3 regions of the Arthrobacter sp. ERGS1:01 genome follow, and region 1 is predicted to be linked to each of the others. Evidence: riboswitches for the same ligand, from Rfam matches in the RefSeq annotation. Region 1 holds a riboswitch; each other region holds the start of a gene.
The links. Region 1 has a riboswitch for thiamine pyrophosphate ahead of AL755_RS17570 (3-oxoacyl-ACP reductase). Riboswitches for the same ligand answer to the same signal wherever they lie in the genome.

Region 1 (7,317 bases):
CCCTGGCCCTTTTGGTGGCCGGCACCTACTTCATGGAGATCCTGGACGGCACCATCATCTCCACCGCCGCGGCCGGCATGGCCGCCGATTTGCACGTCCGGCCCGTGGATATCAACCTGGCCATGACGGCCTACCTTATCACCCTTGCAGTGGGCATCCCCATCAGCGGCTGGCTGGCCGAAAGGTACGGTGCGCGCCGCGTGTTCACGGCCGCCATTGCGGTCTTCACCCTTGCGTCGTTGCTGTGTGCGCTGAGCCCCAACCTGGCGTTCCTGTGCGGCGCCCGCATGCTCCAGGGCATGGGCGCGGCCATGATGGTGCCGGTGGGCCGGCTGGTGGTGCTCCGGGATGCCGACAGGAAGGAGTTCCTGGACGCCATCGCGTTCCTGACCTGGCCGGCACTCGTGGCCCCCGTCATCGCACCGGCGCTGGGCGGCCTGCTGACCACCTATGCGAGCTGGCACTGGATCTTCCTTATCAACGTGCCGCTCGGCATCATCGCCTTCGTGACGGCCCTGCGCGTGGTGCCGGACATCCGCGCGCACAAGGTGCCGCCGCCGGACTGGACGGGCTTTGTGTTGTGTGGCGTGGCCCTTGCCTCGCTGGTGATCGGCCTCGAACAGATTGGCGCGGCACCCACGCCCTGGGTCGCCGTCGTGCTGTTCCTTGGTGTGTCGGTGGCGAGTGGCGGCGGGGCGCTGTGGTGGTTCCGGCACTCCCGCCACCCGCTGCTGGACCTGCGGGCGCTGCGCATTGCCACGTTCCGGATCGGCAACGGCGGCGGCGCCCTGTACCGGCTCGTCATCAACGCCGTGCCGTTCCTGCTGCCGCTGATGTTCATGCTCGGTTTTGGCTGGAGCGCATTTGAAGCCGGGCTGATGACCATGGCCGTCTTTGCCGGCAACGTGCTCATCAAGCCCGCCACGACGCCGCTGATCCGGCAGTTCGGCTTCCGTGCAATCGTGCTGCTGAGCGCCGGCGGCGGCGCGCTGGTGCTCGGGGCGTGCGCCCTGTTGCAGCCCGCCACGCCGCTGCCCGTCATTGCCGCCGTCCTGTTTGCCAGCGGCGTGCTGCGCTCCATCGGCTTCAGCGCCTACAACACGCTGCAGTTCGCCGACGTGCCGAGGGCCCGGATGTCCGGCGCCAACACGCTCTCGTCCACAATCGCGCAGATCGCCACCGGGCTGGGCGTGGCCGTTGGCGCCTTGATCCTCCGCGCCGCCGAGACATTGCTGGCCCCGGTCCAGGGCACGACGCCGGTGACCGCCTACCAGTGGACCTTCGCCGTGCTCGGGGTGCTCATGCTCTATCCGGTGGTGGAGGCACTGCTCATGCACCGCACGGCCGGCGAAGCGGTGCAGGCCCGGTAACCGGGCGTGGCCACTTTCCTTTATGCGACCGATTCGCCGTGAGTTCGATGCAGAGTTTCACGGGCCGTCCACCTTATGCGCCAAACCCGAACTGGGTCTGGCGCCCGTGTGGTGCGTGCGCCGGACCCGCCGGGGGTTCGGCGCATAAGTGCGGACGCCTTGGCATATGCGCAGCGCCCCGGGCCACCCGTGCGCATAAGGGAACGGCCGCCCGTGGACACCCCTCGACCCACGCGGGCGGGCCGTGCCATGATGCCTAGCACGGCAACGCAAAGGAGCGCTGGGCAATGACATCGTGGAAGATCCGGGATTTTCACTCGCAGGACGTGGAGGGGATCCTGTCCCTGTGGCAATCCCTGCGCGCCAGCGGGGTGGAACCCGTCTATGACCTGTCCGAGGTGCTGGCCTCCTGCGAGAAGGACCACGCCGTGGTGGCCGTCCAGGGCGAACAGATCGTGGGTGCCGCCGTCGGCCGGGCCGCCCACGACCAGGGCTGGATCGTGTTCCTGTCCACGCTGCCCGAGTTCCGCGGCCGGGGGATCGGCACGTCGCTGCTGGCCGCCGTCGAAAACCGCATGGCCGCGCACGGGCTGAACAAGCTCTCCGCCCTGATGCCGGACACCGAGAACCGGGTGGAGGCGTTTTCCAACCGCGGCTTCGTGGTGAAGAAGAACCTGCGCTACTTTGAGCGGCGCATCCCGGTCCAGCGGGCCGAACTGGGCGCCCTGGAAGAGCTGGGCGGCCGGCTGCTGCCGCGGGACTTGTGGCACCGGGTGGCCGGAATGACGGCGGAGAAGGAACTGCTGGAACGCCGGCTCGTGCTGCCGCTGGCCGAGTCCGAGCTCGCCGAGGAGTTCGGCGTGGTGCCGCCGCGCGCCGTCGTGCTGTTCGGCCCGCCCGGCACCGGCAAGACCACCTTCGCCAAGGCCATCGCGTCCCGGCTGGAATGGCCGTTCGTGGAGGTCTTTCCGTCCCGGCTGGCGGGGGAGCCCGGCGGCCTGGCCGGTGCGCTGCGCCAAACCTTCCTGGACATTGCCGAGCTGGAGCACGCCGTGGTGTTCATCGATGAGGTGGAGGAGATCGCCTCGCAGCGCTCCGGGGAGCCGCCCTCGCCCATGCAGGGCGTGACCAACGAGCTGCTGAAGATCATCCCGGCCTTCCGGGACCAGCCCGGGCGCTTGCTGGTGTGCGCCACGAACTTCATCCGCTCACTGGATTCGGCGTTCCTGCGCCACGGCCGTTTCGACTACGTCATCCCCATCGGCCTGCCCGACGCCGAGGCCCGCACCGCCATGTGGTGCCGCTTCATCCCGGACACCGTGCTCGAACACGTGGATGTGGCCGGCCTGGTCGCAGCCAGCAGCGGCTTCTCCCCGGCGGATATCGAGTTTGCCGCACGCAGCGCCTCCCAGCGTGCCCTGGAAAAGGCCGTGTACGACGTCGATGCCGGGGTGGGCGGGCCTCTCACCGACCCGCGCGGTCCGGTCACCGCCGACTACCTGGAGACCATTGCCGACACCCGGGCCACCGTCAGCGAGGCCGTGGCCGCGGACTTCCTCGAGGACATCGACGCCCTGGCCCGGACGTAGCGAGCCGGACATAGTTAGCTGAACGCACCAAGCCGGACGTAACAAGCTGAACGCAGCAACGGCGCGGCGGCGGGCTTCGGCTAGACTCGCTGGCAGTGACACGGGGTGCCCCTTGCGGGGCTGAGAATCACACCCGTTGAACCTGATCTAGTTAGCACTAGCGAAGGGATGTCCCGCCGGTTTTTGTGCGCCCGCCTTTCGCGGCGCAGCATCGCCGTGCCCATCTTTTCGCCTTATTTCAAGGTGGAGTACCATGCAGTTTTCAGAACAAACAGTGCTCGTCACGGGTGCCGGCCGCGGCCTGGGCACCCACATCGCCCGGGCGTTTTTGGGTGCCGGCTCCAAGGTGGTGCTCAACTACCGCAGCAGCGCCGACGGTGCCCGGGAACTGGCCACCGAGGCCGGGCCGGACCGGGCGCTGGCCGTGCAGGGTGACGTCACCAGCCCGGAGGAGGTGGCGGCCATGTTCGCGGCGGCGGAGCAGCACTTTGGCGCCCCCGTCACGACCGTCGTGAACAACGCCCTGGCCGCGTATTCCTTCAACGGCGACGCCCGCGCCACCGCCGCCGGGATCGCCTGGGCCGACTTTGACGCCCAGTTCTCCGGCAGCGTCCGCGGTGCCTTGAACACCACGCAGGCGGCCCTGCCCGGCATGAAAGCGCACGGCTTTGGCCGGGTCGTGAACATCGGCACCAACCTGTTCCACAACCCCGTGGTGCCGTACCACGACTACACGGCGGCAAAGGCGGCGCTGCTGTCCCTGACCCGCACGCTGGCCGCGGACCTCGGCCCGGAAAACATCAGCGTCAACATGGTCTCCAGCGGCCTGCTGCGCACCACCGACGCGAGCGCCGCAACCCCCGATGAGGTGTTCGACTACATTGCCGCAGCCACGCCGCTGCGCCGGGTCACGACGCCGGCCGAGCTCGCCGACGCCGTGCTGTTCTTCGCCTCGCCGTGGGCCCGGTCGGTGACCGGCCAGAACCTCATGGTCGACGGCGGACTGGTGATGAACTGATGCCCGGCACGTCCGCCCGGCAACTGCACCTGAACGTTTTCCTGCACGGCTGCGGCCACCACGGAGCGGCCTGGCGGCTGCCCGACTCGCCGATTGCGGAGCTGGGCGACATCCGCTTCTACGAACGGCTGGCCCAAGTGGCCGAACGCGGGCTCTTCGACGCGGTCTTCTTCGCCGACGGCCAGTCCGCCGGCGATCCGGCAAGTGGTCCGCTGTGGCACCTGGAACCCCTGACCATGCTGGCGGCCATTGCCCGGGCCACCGATCGGATCGGGCTGGTCAGCACGGTGTCCTCCACGTTCTATGAGCCGTTCCACGCCGCCCGCATGCTGGCGTCGCTGGACCACATCAGCGGCGGTCGCATGGGCGTGAACGTGGTGACGTCCATGTTCGACGCCGAGGCCCGCAACCACGGGATGCCCGCCATGCCGCCGCACGAGGAGCGCTACGCCCGGGCCGCCGAATTCATTGACGTTGCACAGGGTCTGTGGGACTCCTGGGACGGCGACGCCCTGCTGCGGGACCGGGCCGGGCGTTACGCGGATCCGTCCCTGGTGCGCCCCGTGCTCCACCAAGGTGCGCATTTCAGTGTTGACGGGCCGTTGAACGTGCCGCGCTCGCCGCAGGGCCGGCCCGTGCTGTTCCAGGCCGGAGCTTCCGAGCCCGGCCGCGCACTCGCCGCCAGCTATGCCGAGGGCGTGTATGCGGTGGCCTATGACCTGCCCAGCGCCCAGGCGTACTACGCCGACGTCAAGCGCCGCATCGCCGAGGCCGGGCGGGATCCCGACGCCGTCGCCATCATGCCCGGTCTGGTCACCTATGTTGCCGCCACCCGGGAGGAGGCGCTGGCCAAGCAAGCCGCCGTGGACGCCGCCCTGCCGGTGGAGACCTCGTTGGCCCAACTGGGCCGGTTCGTCCAACGCGACTGCAGCGGCTGGGAGCTTGACGCTCCCGTGCCGGCCCTGGTGCCGGCGTCGGACTTCACGGGGCCGGCGGGCCGCTACGCCACGATCCTGCGGATCATCGAGACCGAGCAGCCAACGGTGCGCCAACTCCTGGGCCGGCTGGCGGCCGGCGGCGGCCACGCCACCATGGTGGGCACCCCGGCCGAGGTGGCCGGTCAAATGCAGCAATGGTTTGAGGAGGGCGGTGCGGACGGTTTCAACCTGATGCCGCCGCTGCTGCCCGAATCTCTGGAGGACTTCGTGACGCTGGTGGTGCCGCAACTGCAGCGGCGCGGATTGTTCCGCACGGAGTACACGGCCACCACCCTGCGCGGACACCTGGCCCAGCGCACCGCGGCCTAGTCTCAGGCCGTGCGGGGGCCGCTGCCCTCGCCGGCCAGCCCGGCGAGGAACAGCTCCAGGCCGTAACCGAACGCCGCATCGGTGTCGGAGTCCATGGCGTCCAGCAGGCCCGCCCGGGTGAAACCGGCGCGGGTCTGCTCCTGCGTGACGGCGCCCAAAATGTAGTTGACCACCGCGTCGGCGGCCCACCGCCCCTCCTGGTCCGTCAGGCCCTGCGCGTCCAACAGGCCCCGTACACGCAGCAGGGCGGAAGGCCCCGCCGGCGCCAGCACATGGGCCAGGGCCACCACCTCGGCGCCGTCGCGGACGGCCAAGAGGGCGGTGCGGATCGACACGGCCAGTTCGCGCAGCGTGGCCGCCTCGCCCACGGGTGCCAGAATCCGCCCGGCCAGCACCGTCAGCAGGTCCTGCTTGTTCTTGATGTGCCAGTAGAGGGCGCCGACCTGGACGTCCAGGTCCCGGGCCAGGCGGCGCATGGAGAGGTCAGCGAGCCCGTATTCGCGCAGGATTCCCAGGGCGGCGTCGACGATCTGTTCGCGTGTCAGCGCCATGGCCAGCTCCCCTTCGGCAAAGTCCTAGCGCCCCTGCGGCGCCCCTTTATCTTCCCCCATGCCGGGGTGCCCCGATTGACAGCGGGGCCGCCGCCTCACACACTTGAACAGTGTTCAATTACTTTAACGACCTTGCCGACCGGCAGCTGTCCGGTGCCGAGCTGACCCGTGAAGAGGCGCTCGCCGTCCTCGAATCCACCGACGACCAACTGCTGGAGGTGGTGGCGGCCGCTGCACGTTTGCGTCGCGCCCACTTCGGCAACACCGTCAAGGTGAACTACCTCGTCAACCTGAAATCGGGGCTTTGCCCGGAGGACTGCACCTACTGTTCGCAGCGCCTGGGCTCCGCCGCCCAAATCCTGAAGTACACCTGGCTCAAGCCGGAGGAGGCGCTGGCCCAGGCCGCCACCGGCATCGGCGCCGGGGCATCGCGCATCTGCATGGTGGCCAGCGGCAAGGGCCCCAGCGATCGCGACGTGGACCGCGTGGCCGGGATGGTCCGCGAGCTCAAGGACGGCAACCCCCACGTCGAGGTGTGCGCCTGCCTGGGCATCCTCAAGGACGGCCAGGCCGATCGCCTGAAGTCCGCGGGGGTGGACGCCTACAACCACAACCTCAACACCAGCGAATCCATGTACGCCGACATTTGCTCCACGCATGAATTTTCCGACCGCGTGCGCACCGTGGAGCACGCCAAGGACGCCGGCCTCTCGCCCTGCTCCGGCGTCATCGTGGGCATGGGCGAAAGCCATAACGACCTCGTCGACGCCGTCTTCGCACTGCGGGCACTGGGCAGCGAATCCATCCCCGTGAACTTCCTGATGCCCTTCGACGGCACCCCCCTGGAAGGGACTTGGCTGCTGACCCCCGCCGCCTGCCTGCGCATCCTGGCCATGGTCCGCTTCGCTCGCCCCGACACCGAGCTGCGCATGGCCGGCGGGCGCGAGATGCACCTGCGCACGCTCCAGCCGCTGGCCCTGCAGGTGGCCAATTCGCTGTTCCTGGGCGACTACCTGACCAGCGAGGGCCAGGCGGCCAAGGCCGACCTCGAGATGATTGCGGACAACGGTTTCACCGTCCTGGGCAGCCGGGAGCCCGGCACTCAGGACCCGGACGACGCCGTCGCCTCCCCGGGCGGGTCCCTTGCCATCCGTCGCCGCGGGGCCGGCACGGCCATGGCCCCCAATGCCTAGGGGAGCACTCCTGTCGCATCCGGAGTCCGCCGTCTCGGAACAGGCAACGACTCCCGCGTCCCTCATCGCCCGTGACCGCGGGCTGCTGTGGCACCCTTATTCACCGCTCGACGGCGATGCCCCCTTCGCCGTGAACGCAGCGGAGGGCACGAGGCTGAGCCTCACCGCTGCTGACGGCACCGCCTTTGAGGCCGTTGATGCCATGAGTTCGTGGTGGTCGGCGATCCACGGCTACCGGCACCCGGCCCTGGACCGTGCACTGCTGGACCAGGCCGGCCGGTTCAGCCAT
Region 2 (7,317 bases), 700 kb from region 1:
CGGCCTCATGGTGGACAAGTCGGTGCTGATCCAGTGGACCGGCGAAGGCGTCTTCTCCGACCAGATTACCGAGGACTCCGTCACGAAGGCCTCCGTCAGCTACAACACCAGCCACCTGTACATCTGGGACAACCTGCCGGTCAACGACGGCCAGCGCGGGCGCCTGTTCCTGAACCCGGTGGAGGGCCGCGACCCCAACCTGTACAAGCACATCGACGGCATCACCTCCAACCCGATGATCGAGGCCTACGCCTCCATGATCGATCTTGCCGGCTTTGCCGACTACTCCTGGAACGGCCCCGCCTATAACGCGGCCACGACGCAGAGCTCCATCATCAGCGAACTTGCGGGCCCCGACGCCGCCGTGCGCAACGCTCTTGAGGTGTTCGTCGACCTGAACCAGAGCTGGAAGCCGTACCGCCCCACCTCCCAGACGGCACCGGCCCTCAGCGCCGACATCGCCGCCTTCTGGACCGCGTACGACGCCGGCAACACGGCCGGAATGAAGCCGCTGACCGACCGGCTGGCCGTCATCAAGGCGCTCCCGGCAACGCTGTCCGCCATGTCCATGAAGGGTTTCTACGACGACGCCAAGCCGTGGATCGACGCCGCCGCACACTGGGCCGACGCCATGGACAAGCAGATCACCATGCTCACGGGCATCAAGGCCGGCCACGGCTCCGTCGCCACGGACGCCGTCCTGGCCGCCGGCGACGCCAAGGCACAGGCGCTGGCCGCCACCGTTCCCGACCTTGACGGAAACGGCGGCATTGCCCAGAACGTCATCGTCCCGTCCGTGGGCGACGGCGTCTTCCAGACGTTCATTGACGCCGCCCAGGCACGCTACAACACCTGGTTGAACGTCACGGCAGCGCCCGCCGCCGGCAAGTACGCGGCCACGGCCAGCTCCTCGCTGGGCACCTACTCGAACAATACGGCCAACAAGATGACCGACGGCGACCCCGCCAGCCTCTGGTGGTCAAGCGCCCCGCCGGCCGTGGGCTCCTCCGTCACGGTGGACCTGGGCTCCGTGAAGACGGTGGGCAAGGTCCTGATCCAGCAGTCGGATTCGGACACCACCACCGGCGACATGATCTACCACGCCCGCGTGGAGTACTCGGAGGACGGCACCGCCTGGACTGCCGCCGGCACCTTCGACACCAAGCCGCGCATCGAGCAAAGCTTCGCCACCCCCGTACAGGCCCGCTACGTGCGCATGGTGGCCGCGGCCGTCAACTCCGGCGGCCAGTGGGTCAAGGTCCGCGAGTTCCAGGTGTTCCCGGTCATCACCGACCTGAGCAGCGACCTCGCGGGCGCCAACGGCACCGGCCCGGCCAGCGCCTTCGACGCCGACATCTCCACCGCATTCGAGGCGGCCACGGCACCCGTTGCCGATTCAAACCTGACCCGTACGCTGCCGAGCGCCCAGGCCATCAAGTCGATCGTCGTGGTGGGCCACGCCGCCGGCGAACTCCAGGTCCAGACCGGCGACGGCTGGACCACCCTGGGCACGCTGGACCCCTCGCTCAGCTTCCAGGAGGCGGCACTGACCCAGGACTCAATCACGGGTGCGCGGATCCTGTTTTCCGCAGCTGCGGCCCCGGCACTGGCCCGGGCTGCCGTTGAGAAGCCCGTGATCTACGAGCTGGGCCTGCGCACCACCGGCGTGGTGGGCAGTGATCGGCTGATTGGCGCCGCACCGGAACCGACCGAGACGGCGACGCCGACGACCGACCCGACCACGGGTCCCACGGCGACGCCGACGACCGACCCGACGACGGATCCCTCCGAGACGGCGACGCCGACCACTGACCCGACTGGCTTGGCCACGGCAACGACGGATCCGAGCAAGACGGCAACGGCGACGATGGATCCGAGCGGGTCCGCCGCCCCGACGGCCTCGGCTAGCTCAACGACGTCGGCCGCTGCCTCCTCCATGGCGCCGGCAAGCGCCGCGGCAACCACGACGGCACCTGCCGCCGGTGGAAACCTGGCCAGCACCGGCTTCAGCCTGGGTGCGGCCGGCGGCATCGCCCTGCTGCTGATGCTGGGCGGCCTGCTGCTGGTCCGGCGCCGCTCGGCACGCCAGCACTAGGCGCGCCGGTACTGGCAAAAACGGCCCGGCGCTGACCGCGTCCGGGGCGTACCCAACGGGAGTCCACCTGTCATGGTGGGCTCCCGTTGGGCGTTTGTGACCACGCCCATTCACCCCGCAGGGGGCTTCGCTGTAGACTGAAGCCGCAATTCAACACGACAGGGGAGCGTCTACCCGCCTTGGGTACCGGCGCTGAGAGTGCGGTTCGCCGCAGACCCTCGAACCTGCTCCGGCTAGTACCGGCGAAGGGAGTCGAGTTCTCTTCGGCTGCGCGGAAATACCGCCGCGGCCGCCCCTCCTGCAAAGGAGGACACATGAGCAAGTCATTCGCGGGCGCGCCCGCAAACCCCAAAGCAACACCCACCAGCACCTGGCGCGTGGTGGACATCGTGGTGGCGTCGGTACTGGCCGTCGCCGTCGGCGTCATCTTCTGGCTGTGGTCCGCCGGCTACGGCGTCATCGCCGCCGTCACGGTCGCCTTCCCGCCCCTCGGCGGGCTGTACGGCGGCGGCTGGCTCATTGCCGGCGTCATCGGCGGCCTGGTGATCCGCAAACCCGGCGCAGCCCTGTATTGCGAACTGGTCGCGGCCGTCGTCGAAAGCCTGCTGGGCACCCACTTCGGCTTCACCGTACTGCTGTCCGGGCTGGTCCAGGGCATCGGGGCGGAAGCAGCGTTCGCGCTGTTCCGCTACCGCAAGTTCTCGCTGCCGGTGGCCCTGTTCGCCGGCGCACTGGCCGGCGTGGCCATGGGCCTGAACGACTCCCTCGTCTACAACGTGGAGTGGGCGTTCGGCTGGAAGGCCGTCTACGTGGTGCTGGCCGCCATCTCCGGCGCCGTCATCGCCGGGCTACTGTCCTGGCTGGCCGTCCGCGGACTGTCCCGCACCGGAGCCCTGGCCAACCTGCCCTCCCGCGGCGCCGCCACCGAACCGGTGATGTAAGCGTGCCAGCCGCGAACCATCGCGGGGCAGTTCCGGCACGGATCACGGCCAGGGGGTGGGGCTGGCAGCACTCCGGCCGCGCCAACAAGGCCATCCACGACCTTGACCTGGACATCGCCCCGGGCGAACGCGTGCTCCTGCTGGGCCCCTCGGGCGCCGGGAAGTCAACGCTTCTGCACGCCCTGGCCGGGGTGCTGGGTGCCGACGAGGAGGCCGACGAGTTCGGCAGCCTGCTCATCGACGGCCGGCCCGTGCCCGAGTCACGGGGCCGTGCCGGGCTCATGCAGCAGGACCCCGACGCCCAGGTGGTGCTTTCCCGCGTGGGCGACGACGTCGCCTTCGGCGCCGAAAACCTCGCCGTGCCGCGGGAGGAAATTTGGCGCCGCGTGCCGGCCGCGCTGGACGCCGTGGGGCTGAAACTGCCCTTCGACCACCCCAGTTCGGCCCTGTCCGGCGGACAAAAGCAGCGCCTGGGCCTGGCCGGCATGCTGGCCATGGAGCCCGGACTGCTGCTGCTCGATGAACCCACGGCCAACCTTGACCCGGCCGGTGTGGTGGAGGTCCGCGACGCGGTCCGCCGCAGCCTCGATGCGACGGGGGCAACCCTGGTCGTCGTGGAGCACCGGGTCGCCGTCTGGCTGGACGTGGTGGACAGGATCGTGGTCCTGGCCCCGGCCGCCGCGGGAGAACCGGGCGGCGTGCTGCTGGACGGCCCGCCCGAAACCGTCCTGGCCCAGGCCGCGGGCATGCTGGCCGCGGCCGGCGTGTGGGTGCCCGGCCACGTGCCGGCCACGCGCCCCCGTGCGCCCCAACAGAAGTCCGACGCCGGTCCGCAGCTCCTGCTGGAGGCCTCGGACCTCGCCGTCTCACGGCTCAAAAGCCGGCGGCGGCACCCCGCCGCGCCCGCCGCAATCGTCCCGTCGGTGCGGATTTCGGCCGGCCGGGCGCTGAGCGTGACGGGCCCCAACGGTGCCGGCAAGTCCACGCTGGCCCTGACCCTGGCGGGTTTGCTGCCCGCCGCGGGCGGCCACCTGGCGGCAACGGAACTGCTGGCGCGCGGCGCCGGTGGCTCGCCGCTGAAGTGGCGGGGCCGGGAGCTGATTGAGCGGATCGGCACCGTATTCCAGGAGCCTGAACACCAATTTGTCACCGGCAGCGTGCGCGACGAACTGCTGTTCTCGCCGAGGCTGCTGGGCCGTGGCGGCGACGGGGTGGATGATCTGCTGGCCCGGCTGCGGTTGGAACACGTGGCCGACGCAAATCCATTCACGCTCTCCGGCGGGGAAAAACGCCGGCTCTCCGTGGCCACCGTGCTGGCCGCAAGCCCGCAGGTGCTGGTCCTGGACGAACCTACCTTTGGCCAGGACGCCAACACCTGGGCCGAGCTCGCGTCGCTGCTGACCGAGCTGCTCGACGCCGGCACGGCCGTGGTCTCCGTGACCCACGACGAGCTCTTCACCCGCGTCTTGGGCGGCGATCGGCTGGTGCTCGGCGACGCCGCCGACGGGGCGGATCCCTCCGAGCTCCTGGTTGAGGGCCCCGTTGCGGGGACCCGGCACGCCAAGGCGGTGCAGCGATGAGCGTCGACGTCATGGCCGCCCCACGGTCCACCGCCTGGCTTGCCGGGGCAAACCCGCTCGCCAAACTGGGTGCCGGGATTGCCGTGACAGTCGTGCTGCTCGTCAGCGTCGACTGGGTCTCGGCCACCGTGGCGCTGGTGCTTGAATGCCTGCTGCTGCCGCTGGCAGGACTGGGCGTGCGGACGCTCCTGCGCCGCGGCTGGCCCATCTTGTTCGCGGCGATCGTTGGCGGTTACGGGACGGCGCTGCTGGCTCCGAAGACGGGCGAAATGCTGCTGGCCCTGGGTCCGGTGACATTTACCAGCGGTTCCGTGGCGGCGGGTATTGCGATCACCCTGCGAGGCCTGGCGATTGCGCTGCCCGGCATCATGGTGCTGGCCAGCACGGACCCCACCGACCTGGCCGACGCATTGGCGCAAAAGCTGCGCCTTCCACATCGCTTCGTGCTCGGGGCGCTGGCCGCCATGCGCCTGGTGGGGTTGCTCGTGGCCGAATGGCAGACCCTGGGCATGGCCCGGCGCGCCCGCGGCGTGGGTGGCGAGCCGGGTTTCCTCAGCGGCCTAAAGGCCTCGCTGGGCCAGTCCATGGCACTGCTGGTCCAGGCCATCCGCCGGGCTTCCCGGCTGGCCGTCACCATGGAGGCCAAGGGCTTTGGCGCCGGTCCGCGTACCTGGGCCCGGGAATCGACGTTCGCGCCCCGGGACCTTGCCGTCGTGGCCGGGGGAGTGGTGATCGCCGCGGCTGCGGTGGGTGCCGCCGTCGCACTGGGCAGTTGGAACCCCGTGCTGGGCTGACCTCCTGCTGAAGGGACACCTCACCCCCAAAGACGTTGAGAGCCCAGATAATCCCCAGGATTATCTGGGCTCTCAACGTCTTTGGGCGGATTATCTGGGCCCTCAACAGCGGGGGATGGGTCTCCCCAGCGGCCGATTCCACCGTGTGAGCTGCATCATGCTTGACACGTGTTAGGTGCGTCTGTCATGCTTCCTAACACGAGTTAGGAAGTTGCGAGGAGGCAACATGAATGACGTATCAAGGCGGGCCATGCTGGGTTTGCTCGGCGTGGGTGCAGTAGGCGCCGTCGCGGCCAGCTGGCCACGGCTGACAGGGGCGGACATTCCCGGGAGGGGTACTGACGCCCTGAACGTGGCCATCCTCGGCAACGCCCAGGACGCCGCCAGCCGGACCAAGCTGGTCCAGGCGTTCAGTGCCGCCAACCCCGGCATCAAGGTGCGCATCCAGGCCATCCAAGGGGCCGACTGGGGTGACTTCTTCGCCAAGATCCTCACCATGGTCGCCGCCGGAACGTCCCCCGACGTGGTGTTGGTGGCCACGGAAGGCGCGCAGCTGTTCGCGGACCGCCTGGCGGAGCCCCTGGACGGCTATGTGAAGCGGGACCGGGCCGATCTGCAGGACTTCTTCGATGACGTCCACCCGTCGCTCGTGGAGGCGTTCATGTACCAGGGCAGCCTGTTCCAACTGCCGTTGGATTTCAACAGCGCCAATATGTACCTGAACACTTCAGCCTTCGCCAAGGCGGGCCTGGCCCGGCCGTCGGACAACTGGACGCACGACGACTTCTACAATTCGCTGACCGCCATGAAGCGGACCAGCGGCAAGCAATTCGTGCCGTACTACTGGACCAACCGCCTCTTTGGCGGCGTGGTGCCGTGGCTGTACGTCAATGACACCAGCTTCCTGAAGGAGACGCGCAGCACCGGCGGCAGCTGGCTCTGGGACTCCTTCTACGCCAAGGACCCCAGCCGCGGCATGCGCTCGGGCGGCTACCAATGGCTGGAACCCAACGCCGAGGACCCCAAGGTGGCCGAGAGCTTCGACTTCCTGCGCAACCTGGTCGCCGAGGGACTGGGCACCAGCCCGGCGCAGGGCGGCGGCAACGAGCTCGTGGCACAGTTCGCCTCCGGCCTGATCGGCACCACCCCGGCCGGCGGCTACTGGGTGGAGGGGCTCAACGAGGCCGGCATGAAGGAGGACGCCTTCGACGTGCAGTTCTTCCCGAAGTGGCGCACCCAACGCCACCAGTTCGGCACCGAGGGCTACGCCATCATGAAGACCTCCACCCGCAAGGACGAGGCCTGGGAATGGATCAAGTTCTGCGCCACCAAGGAGGCCATGGAACTTGCCATGCCCAAGCCGACCACGACGCCGGCCCGGCGCTCCATGGTCAACGAGGCGCTGTACTCGGGCAGGGGGCCGGCGCACTGGCAGGTCTTCTACGACACGCTCGACAAGTTCCCCACCTCCGGCCCCATTCCGGCACCGCCGCAACAGGCCGCCGTCGAAAGCGCGCTCATCAAGAACGTCCTGGGTGCCGTGACAGGCTCCGCCGCCAACATCCGCCCCGCCATGTCCACGCTGCAGCGGGACCTTGAGCTGGCCCTGAGGAGGAACTAATGACCGCCACCACCATCAAGGACACCACGGTGCCCGCCCTGGCACATGCCACGCAGCGCGTGCCGGGCAGGGACAAGGGGCACAGGCGGATGGCCGCACTGTTCCTGGCGCCCACCGTGATCGGCCTTGCCGTCTTCACGCTCATCCCGATCCTTGCGTCCCTGACGCTGGCGTTCTTCCGCTGGGACATCATCAGCCCGCCCCAGTTCGTAGGCGTGGACAACTTCGTCTCGATCAGCCAGGATCCCACCATCAGGACGGCGTTCCTGAACACCCTCGGCTTCGT
Region 3 (7,317 bases), 1.0 Mb from region 1:
GCGCCCTGGCCGGCACCACCGACCCCACCACGGCCGCCCCCGGCACCATCCGCGGCGACTTTGGCCGCGACTGGGGCCTGAAGGTCCAGCAGAACCTGGTGCACGGCTCGGACTCCGTGGAGTCCGCAGAGCGTGAGATCGGCATCTGGTTCGCCTAGGAACCGCTGAAACAAAAAAGGAAGGGCACCTCCCAATTGGGGGGTGCCCTTTCCGTTCGTTTAGCCAGTTATTTATGCGTTGGAGCCGATGATCAGGTACATGAACTTGAAGAAGATCGAGGCCAGCACACCCAGGTAGACCAGGCCCATGATGATCCAGGCCCAGTCCTTGAGGAACTTGGTCAGGCCCGCGGGCGCCGGGATTACCCCATGGACGATGTTCCGCATGGTGAGCCATATAAACAGCGGGATCATCATGGCCCACACGATCATGCAGTACGGGCACAGGGTGGCAATGACGTAGACGGCCTGGAACCAGAACCAGCACACCAGGGCGAAACCGGCCGTGACGCCCGCCTGCAGGCCAAGCCAGTACCAGCGGCTCAGCTGCGCGCCCGCCAGCAGCACCACGCCGGTGGTGATGATGACGACGAAGGCCGCAACGCCGATGAACGGGTTCGGGAAGCCCAGGATCGCCGCCTGCGGGGTCTTCATGACATTGCCGCAGGAGATCCAGGTGTTGACGTCGCAGCTGAGGTTCTTGTTGGGGTCGGCGTACAGGGCAAGGCGTTCGAGCACCAGCGTGGCGGAGGCCAGCCAGGAAACCAGCCCCGTGACAATCAGGAACCAGCCGAACGGTTTGGCCCGCGTCAAGGCGGGCAGTTTCTCATCCGTTGGACGGCGGGTGGAGACGCTGGAGGCAGGCATGGTGTCCTTTTCAAATCGACCGGTCATCGTGTCCTGATTCTAGCGTGGCAAACTTGGCGCGCCGCGCTCCAATCAATCCCTCGGCGGGGCGCGTATGAGACAATGGTGGTGGCTGATCGGCGATCCACATGCGCCCCTCAGTCCGATGGCACGCCCAGGGGACGGCCGGTGACGACGCTTCATTTCATGGCAGCCATCCACCAGGTCCGTTTCACGCAGATTAGTGCGGTTCCGGCAAACCATCGGCTTTTCGGAGCTTGCGCACCCAGAAGTTGGTGCCGCCCGGGAGGTAATTAGACGACTTCCGTCAACGCCTGCGGGTGTTGACACATCAGCCGTTGGCGGCACTCGATGTGGGAGTGTCGCAGCGGCGCAAAGGTTAACGCCACAAATGGACAATGAACAACCCGCAACAGAAGCAAATGCAACCGCAGAGGGCACGGCGCCGGCGCCGGCCAAAGTGAGTCGCAGCCGACGCGCGTCGGCGAAGGTAACGTCAACGGCTCCCGTTGAGACCGCATCAGTTGAGACCGCAGTTGCCGTCGACGCCGAGGTCCCGGCCAAGAAGGCCCCGGTTCGCCGCAGCCGTTCCAAGAAGACCGTCGAACCCGCAGACGCCGCGGACGTCACCGAAACGGTGATCCTCGAGGCCATTGCAGAGCCGGCACCGGCCGAAAAAGCCCCCGCCAAGCGGGCCCCGCGACGCCGTGCCACGGCACCCGTCACCGCACCGGCCACGACTCCCGTCGAGGAGCCGGTTGCCGCCAGTACCGTGCAGGCCGAGACCGTCCAGCTCGAGGCCGTCCAGGGCGAGCTGACCCTGGAAACCGAGCCCGCCGCCCCGGCCAAGAAGGCACCGGCCCGTCGCCGCACCACCAAGAAGGCCGACGCAGCCGTGGACGCCGAGGCAGCGCCGGCCGAAACGGCCGTGAGCGAAACCGTTCCCGCCGAGGCTGTTGCCGCAGGGGAAGCCCCGGCAGCCAAGACCACCCGCAGCCGCCGCAAGCCGGCCGCAAAGAAGGTTGAAGCCGCCGAGCCCGAAGCCGCAACCGTTGAAGCAGCTGTCGAGGCAGCACCCGAAACGGCGTCTCCGGAAAATTCTGCACCGGAAGCGGCCGCACCCGAAACGGCAGCCGCAGCGGACGCTTTGTTCCTGGCTCCGGCCGCCGGCATGTCGGCCCTGTTCCTGGCCCCCGACCTCAGCCTGGCCGTCCCCGCGCCGGCCGAGTCCACGCAGGATGCGGACGACGCCGAGGACCACGAGGACGCCGATTCCCGCCCGCGCCGCGGACGCAACCGCAACCGCCGCAACAAGGCCGCCGAAGCTTCCGAGGAATCCTCCGACGATGACGCCTCGGCCGAGGACGGTGAGGCCGACGGCGTCACATCCCGTCGCCGTCGTCGTCGCCGCCGCGGCGAGCAGGACCTTGAACTGACGGGTGGCACGGACGAGGACCCGCCCAACACCGTCACCAAGGTGCGGGCTCCGCGCACGCCGGTGGAATCGTCGTCGAGCGCGTCCAACAGGGTCACGAGCCTGCGCGGCTCGACCCGCCTGGAGGCGAAGAAGCAGCGCCGCCGCGACTCCCGCGACTCCGGCCGCCGCCGCACGGTCATCACCGAGGCCGAATTCCTGGCCCGCCGCGAATCCGTGGACCGGGTCATGGTGGTGCGCCAAAACGATGACCGCATCCAGATCGGTGTCCTGGAGGACGGCATCCTTGCCGAGCACTTTGTCTCCAAGACCCAGCAGGACTCCCTGATCGGCAACGTCTACCTGGGCAAGGTCCAGAACGTGCTCCCCAGCATGGAAGCGGCCTTCGTTGACATTGGACGCGGCCGCAACGCCGTGTTGTACGCGGGCGAAGTTGACTGGGACGCCGCCAACCTCAACGGCCAGCCGCGCCGCATCGAGAACGCGCTCAAGTCCGGCGATTCGGTGCTGGTGCAGGTCTCCAAGGATCCTGTGGGCCACAAGGGCGCCCGCCTGACCAGCCAGATCTCCCTGCCGGGCCGCTACCTGGTGTACGTGCCGGGCGGTTCCATGACGGGCATCTCCCGCAAGCTCCCCGATGTGGAGCGCAACCGCCTCAAGCGCGTCCTGAAGGACCACCTGCCCGAGAACGCGGGCGTCATTGTGCGCACCGCCGCCGAGGGTGCCAGCGAGGAAGAGCTGACCAACGACATCAACCGCCTGCGCGCCCAGTGGGAAGGCATCAACAACCGTGCCTCCTCCAACAAGACGCTGGCCCCGGAGATGCTCTACGCCGAGCCCGACCTCACCATCAAGGTGGTCCGTGACGTCTTCAACGAGGACTTCACCAAGCTGATCGTCTCCGGCGAGGAAGCCTGGGACACCATCGAGGCCTACGTGACCTATGTTGCCCCGGACCTGCTGGACCGCTTGGAGAAGTGGACCAAGCCCGAGGACATCTTCGGTGCCCACCGCATCGACGAGCAAATCTCCAAGGCCCTCGAGCGCAAGGTGTTCCTGCCCTCCGGCGGCTCCCTGGTGATCGACCGCACCGAAGCCATGACCGTGGTGGACGTCAACACGGGCAAGTTCACCGGCTCCGGCGGCAACCTCGAGGAAACCGTCACCAAGAACAACCTCGAAGCCGCCGAGGAAGTGGTCCGCCAGCTGCGCCTGCGCGACATTGGCGGCATCATCGTCATCGACTTCATCGACATGGTCCTTGAATCCAACCGCGACCTGGTGCTCCGCCGCCTGGTGGAATGCCTGGGCCGCGACCGGACCAAGCACCAGGTCGCCGAGGTCACCAGCCTTGGCCTGGTGCAGATGACGCGCAAGCGCATGGGTACCGGCCTGCTGGAAGTCTTCGGCGAGCAGTGTGAAACCTGTGCCGGCCGCGGCATGGTCACCCATGAGATTCCCGTGGAGCACCGCCGCGTGCACACCGTTGCCGCCGAGCAGCACCACCCGCAGCCGGTGCGTAACGATCACCGCGAGAGCGAACGCACGGCCAACCGCTCCACCCGCAGCGAACGCAAGCGCAACCGCAACCGCAACCAGCAGGGCGACGCCGAGGCGACGGATGCCGTCGAGGTCCAGGCGCCCGTCCATGACGACGCCACCGAGGCGGAGAAGGCCCAGAAGGCCACTGCCGCCCGGGCTGCGTTGGCCAACATTGCCGCCGCGGCCGCTGCAGCGCACCACGAGGACCACCACGAGCACCACGAGGCCGTGCCGGTGAACACCCTGCCCACGAGCCTGGGTGACACCGCGACGCTGACCCTGGGCGGGGAAGCCGTGGAGCTGCCGCGCGGACACCACCAGGACGACGCCGACCACCTCGCCGACCCGGCCGCCGCACTTGCCGGACTTGCCGAGGCACTCGACCAGCTCTCCGGCCCGCACGATGCGGCAGCGGAGCACGATGCCGCCGGCGGGAACCGCTCGCGGTCACGCCGCGGACGCCGCAACCGCAGTGCCCGCAGCGCCCAGGGCGGTGCGGAGACGAGCGTTGAAACGTCCGACGCCGTCGCGCACGCCCACGGATCCCCGGCGCACAGCAGCGCCGCCGTGGAACGCCCGGCGCCCGCAGTGGCCCAAAAGAAGGCGGCGGAGCCGATCATCATGTTGGGTGTCGGCGTCCCGGCGTCCGAGCTTTAGCCCGCACCCTTAGCTGACCCGCAACAGTGGTTGGAATTTCAAGTTTCGTTGAAATTCCGGCCACTGTTGCGGGTCAGTTTTCGTTAAGGGCGGGCAACGGAACTAGGCTGGAAAAAGACACGGGGTGCCGGACTATCAGGGCCGGCTGAGAAAAGACCCGTTGAACCTGTCCGGTTAGCACCGGCGAAGGGATGTCCGGATGAATCACAACACCTCAACTGTGCCTGTCATTGCATTGCCTAATACTGCACGGCCTAATACTGCACGGCCCGCGACGGCGTCACCCGCTTCCGGGGTGCCCGGCACCGTGGTGCGACACCCGCGCGTGCTGAGCATCGCCGGTTCCGATCCCTCCGGAGGGGCCGGCATCCAGGCGGACATCAAGGCGATTTCCGCCCACGGCGGTTACGCCATGGCCGCGATCACGGCGTTGACGGCACAAAACACCCGCGGTGTGGCGGACGTGCACGTGCCGCCGGCCGAGTTCCTGGGCCGCCAGCTTGATGCCCTGTCCGCGGACATCACCCTCGACGCCGTCAAGATTGGCATGCTTGGCACTGCCGAGGTGATTGCAACCGTGGGGGAGTGGTTGGCGGAAACCCGGCCCGCCGTCGTCGTCCTTGACCCCGTCATGGTTGCCACGAGCGGCGATTCCCTTGCCGGGGAGGGCACCCTGGAGGGCCTGCGCGGCCTGCTGGCCCAGGCCCACCTGGTGACCCCCAACCTGCCCGAGCTGGCGGCGCTGCTCGGTGAGCCGGAGGCCGGCAATTGGGAGGCGGCCCTGCAGCAGGGCAAGGTGCTGGCCGCCTCCGCCGACATCCACGTGCTGGTCAAGGGCGGGCACCTGGCCGGGCCCGAATGCCCGGACGCCCTGATCGGCCCCGACGGCGCCATGGCCCACTTCAGCTCCGGCCGCGTCGACACGCCCAACACGCATGGCACCGGCTGCACCCTGTCGGCAGCCCTGGCCACGGTGCAGGTCACCACGGGAGATTGGGTGCTCACCGTGGAACGCGTCAAGCAATGGCTCACGCGGGCGCTGGAGACTTCCGCCGAGCTGGTCGTGGGGCACGGGCACGGGCCCGTCAACCACTTCCATGAGCTGTGGGAGTCGGTGCCGCCCGCGGCGGGCGCCTTTGGCCGCGAACTCTGGGCGGACGCGGCCGGCCCAATGGCCGCCATCCTTGACCTTGACTTCATCAAGGACCTGGCCGACGGCACGCTTCCGGAAGCCCATTTTGCCTACTACCTGGCGCAGGACGCCATGTACCTGAACGCGTATTCGCGGGTGCTTGCCCGGGCCAGCGAACTGGCCCCCACCGAGGAGGAGCAGCGTTTCTGGGCCGGTGGGGCGCAAAATTGCCTGGCCGTGGAGCTGTCCCTGCACCGGGACTGGCTCAGCAAGCACCCCGCCACGGTGGAACAGGGGCCCGTGACGAAGCACTATGTCGACCACCTGCAGGCGGCCGCGTTTGCCGGCAGCTATGGCGAAGTCGTGGCGGCCGTGCTGCCCTGCTACTGGCTGTACGCCGAGGTGGGCCGGGTGCTGCACGCCGATTACACCAGCCGCAGCGCCGGCCACCCCTACGGGAGCTGGCTGGAAACCTATGCGGACGAGGCGTTTGCCCAGGCCACCGAAACGGCCATTTCGATCGTCGACGCCGCGGCCCGCCGAGGCTCGGAACAAGAACGTGCCCGCATGCGCACGGCCTTCGCGCACTCGGCCCAATACGAGGTGGACTTCTTCGACGCACCCCGGCTGCACGCCGTAGGTGATTAACGCCACGGACCTGGGGCGGAAAAACACGGCGCGTCGCGGCTTATGAATACACCCGGGGGCACAAAGCAGGCTAAGGTGGTTCTGCACGGTTCCGTTGAACGGGCGGGGCAGGCGGATTACGGTTCGTTTACTCCCTGGTCGATGGCGCGGAACCAGTCTCATTTGCGGCCGGAGCAAGAGTTAGCGTATTCTTGATCTTCGGTGCTTACGCCAACACTTAGGGCAACCACTCCATGGTAGAACTCCATTGAGGTCCACGGCGTTGAGGCACATAAATTCTTTGTTATAAACGTCGAGAGAAGTGAGTTCCCCAGTGGTGTACGCGATTGTCCGCGCAGGCGGCCGTCAAGAAAAGGTTTCCGTCGGAGACTACGTGACCATGAACCGCGTCCCCGGTGGAGTTGGCAGCACGCTTGAGCTGCCCGCTTTGCTCCTGGTCGATGGTGAGACAATCACCACCGCCGCGAAGGACCTGGCTAATGTGAAGGTTACGGCTGAGAAGTTGGAGGATCTTCGTGGACCGAAGATCGTCATCCAGAAGTTCAAGAACAAGACCGGCTACAAGAAGCGTCAGGGCCACCGTCAGGAACTGTCCAAGGTCAAGATCACCTCGATCGCTTAATCAAGCGAACCTGTAGATCCTCTTAAACTTAAGTCAAAAGGTAGGCATTTCAAATGGCACATAAAAAGGGTGCGAGTTCCACTCGCAACGGTCGTGACTCCAACGCTCAGTACTTGGGCGTCAAGCGCTTCGGCGGTCAGGTTGTCAAGGCGGGCGAGATCATCGTTCGCCAGCGCGGCACCCACTTCCACCCGGGCGAGGGCGTAGGTCGCGGAAACGACGACACGCTGTTCGCACTGGAAGCCGGCGCTGTCGAGTTCGGTGCGCGTCGTGGACGTCGCGTCGTGAACATCGTCGCAGCTGCGGTCTAATATTTCAGTAAAACCTCGTGGAGCGGGCCGCATGGCTCGCTCCACAGGCTTTTAACAAGCACACGCTTTGCATCTAGGGGTCAAACCCCACGCGGACTAGAATT

Region 2: linked by a shared signal. The riboswitch ahead of AL755_RS20680 (ECF transporter S component) and the one ahead of AL755_RS17570 (3-oxoacyl-ACP reductase) in region 1 are both predicted to bind thiamine pyrophosphate.
Region 3: linked by a shared signal. The riboswitch ahead of AL755_RS12895 (bifunctional hydroxymethylpyrimidine kinase/phosphomethylpyrimidine kinase) and the one ahead of AL755_RS17570 (3-oxoacyl-ACP reductase) in region 1 are both predicted to bind thiamine pyrophosphate.

What each region holds. Positions count from the first base shown of each region.
Region 1 is NZ_CP012479.1:2,996,473-3,003,789, reverse strand. It holds gene AL755_RS17580 (MFS transporter) at 1-1,370, shown strand, start outside; gene AL755_RS17575 (ATP-binding protein) at 1,658-2,959, shown strand; TPP riboswitch at 3,051-3,145, shown strand; gene AL755_RS17570 (3-oxoacyl-ACP reductase) at 3,213-3,977, shown strand; gene AL755_RS17565 (LLM class flavin-dependent oxidoreductase) at 3,977-5,284, shown strand; gene AL755_RS17560 (TetR/AcrR family transcriptional regulator C-terminal domain-containing protein) at 5,287-5,835, opposite strand; gene bioB (biotin synthase BioB) at 5,946-7,028, shown strand; gene AL755_RS17550 (adenosylmethionine--8-amino-7-oxononanoate transaminase) at 7,021-7,317, shown strand, end outside.
Region 2 is NZ_CP012479.1:3,692,476-3,699,792, reverse strand. It holds gene AL755_RS22685 (beta-N-acetylglucosaminidase domain-containing protein) at 1-2,095, shown strand, start outside; TPP riboswitch at 2,246-2,363, shown strand; gene AL755_RS20680 (ECF transporter S component) at 2,410-3,036, shown strand; gene AL755_RS20675 (ABC transporter ATP-binding protein) at 3,039-4,616, shown strand; gene AL755_RS20670 (energy-coupling factor transporter transmembrane component T family protein) at 4,613-5,410, shown strand; gene AL755_RS20665 (extracellular solute-binding protein) at 5,637-7,031, shown strand; gene AL755_RS20660 (carbohydrate ABC transporter permease) at 7,121-7,317, shown strand, end outside.
Region 3 is NZ_CP012479.1:1,990,523-1,997,839, reverse strand. It holds gene ndk (nucleoside-diphosphate kinase) at 1-158, shown strand, start outside; gene AL755_RS12905 (vitamin K epoxide reductase family protein) at 231-893, opposite strand; gene AL755_RS12900 (Rne/Rng family ribonuclease) at 1,258-4,500, shown strand; TPP riboswitch at 4,611-4,709, shown strand; gene AL755_RS12895 (bifunctional hydroxymethylpyrimidine kinase/phosphomethylpyrimidine kinase) at 4,700-6,280, shown strand; gene rplU (50S ribosomal protein L21) at 6,594-6,902, shown strand; gene rpmA (50S ribosomal protein L27) at 6,956-7,213, shown strand.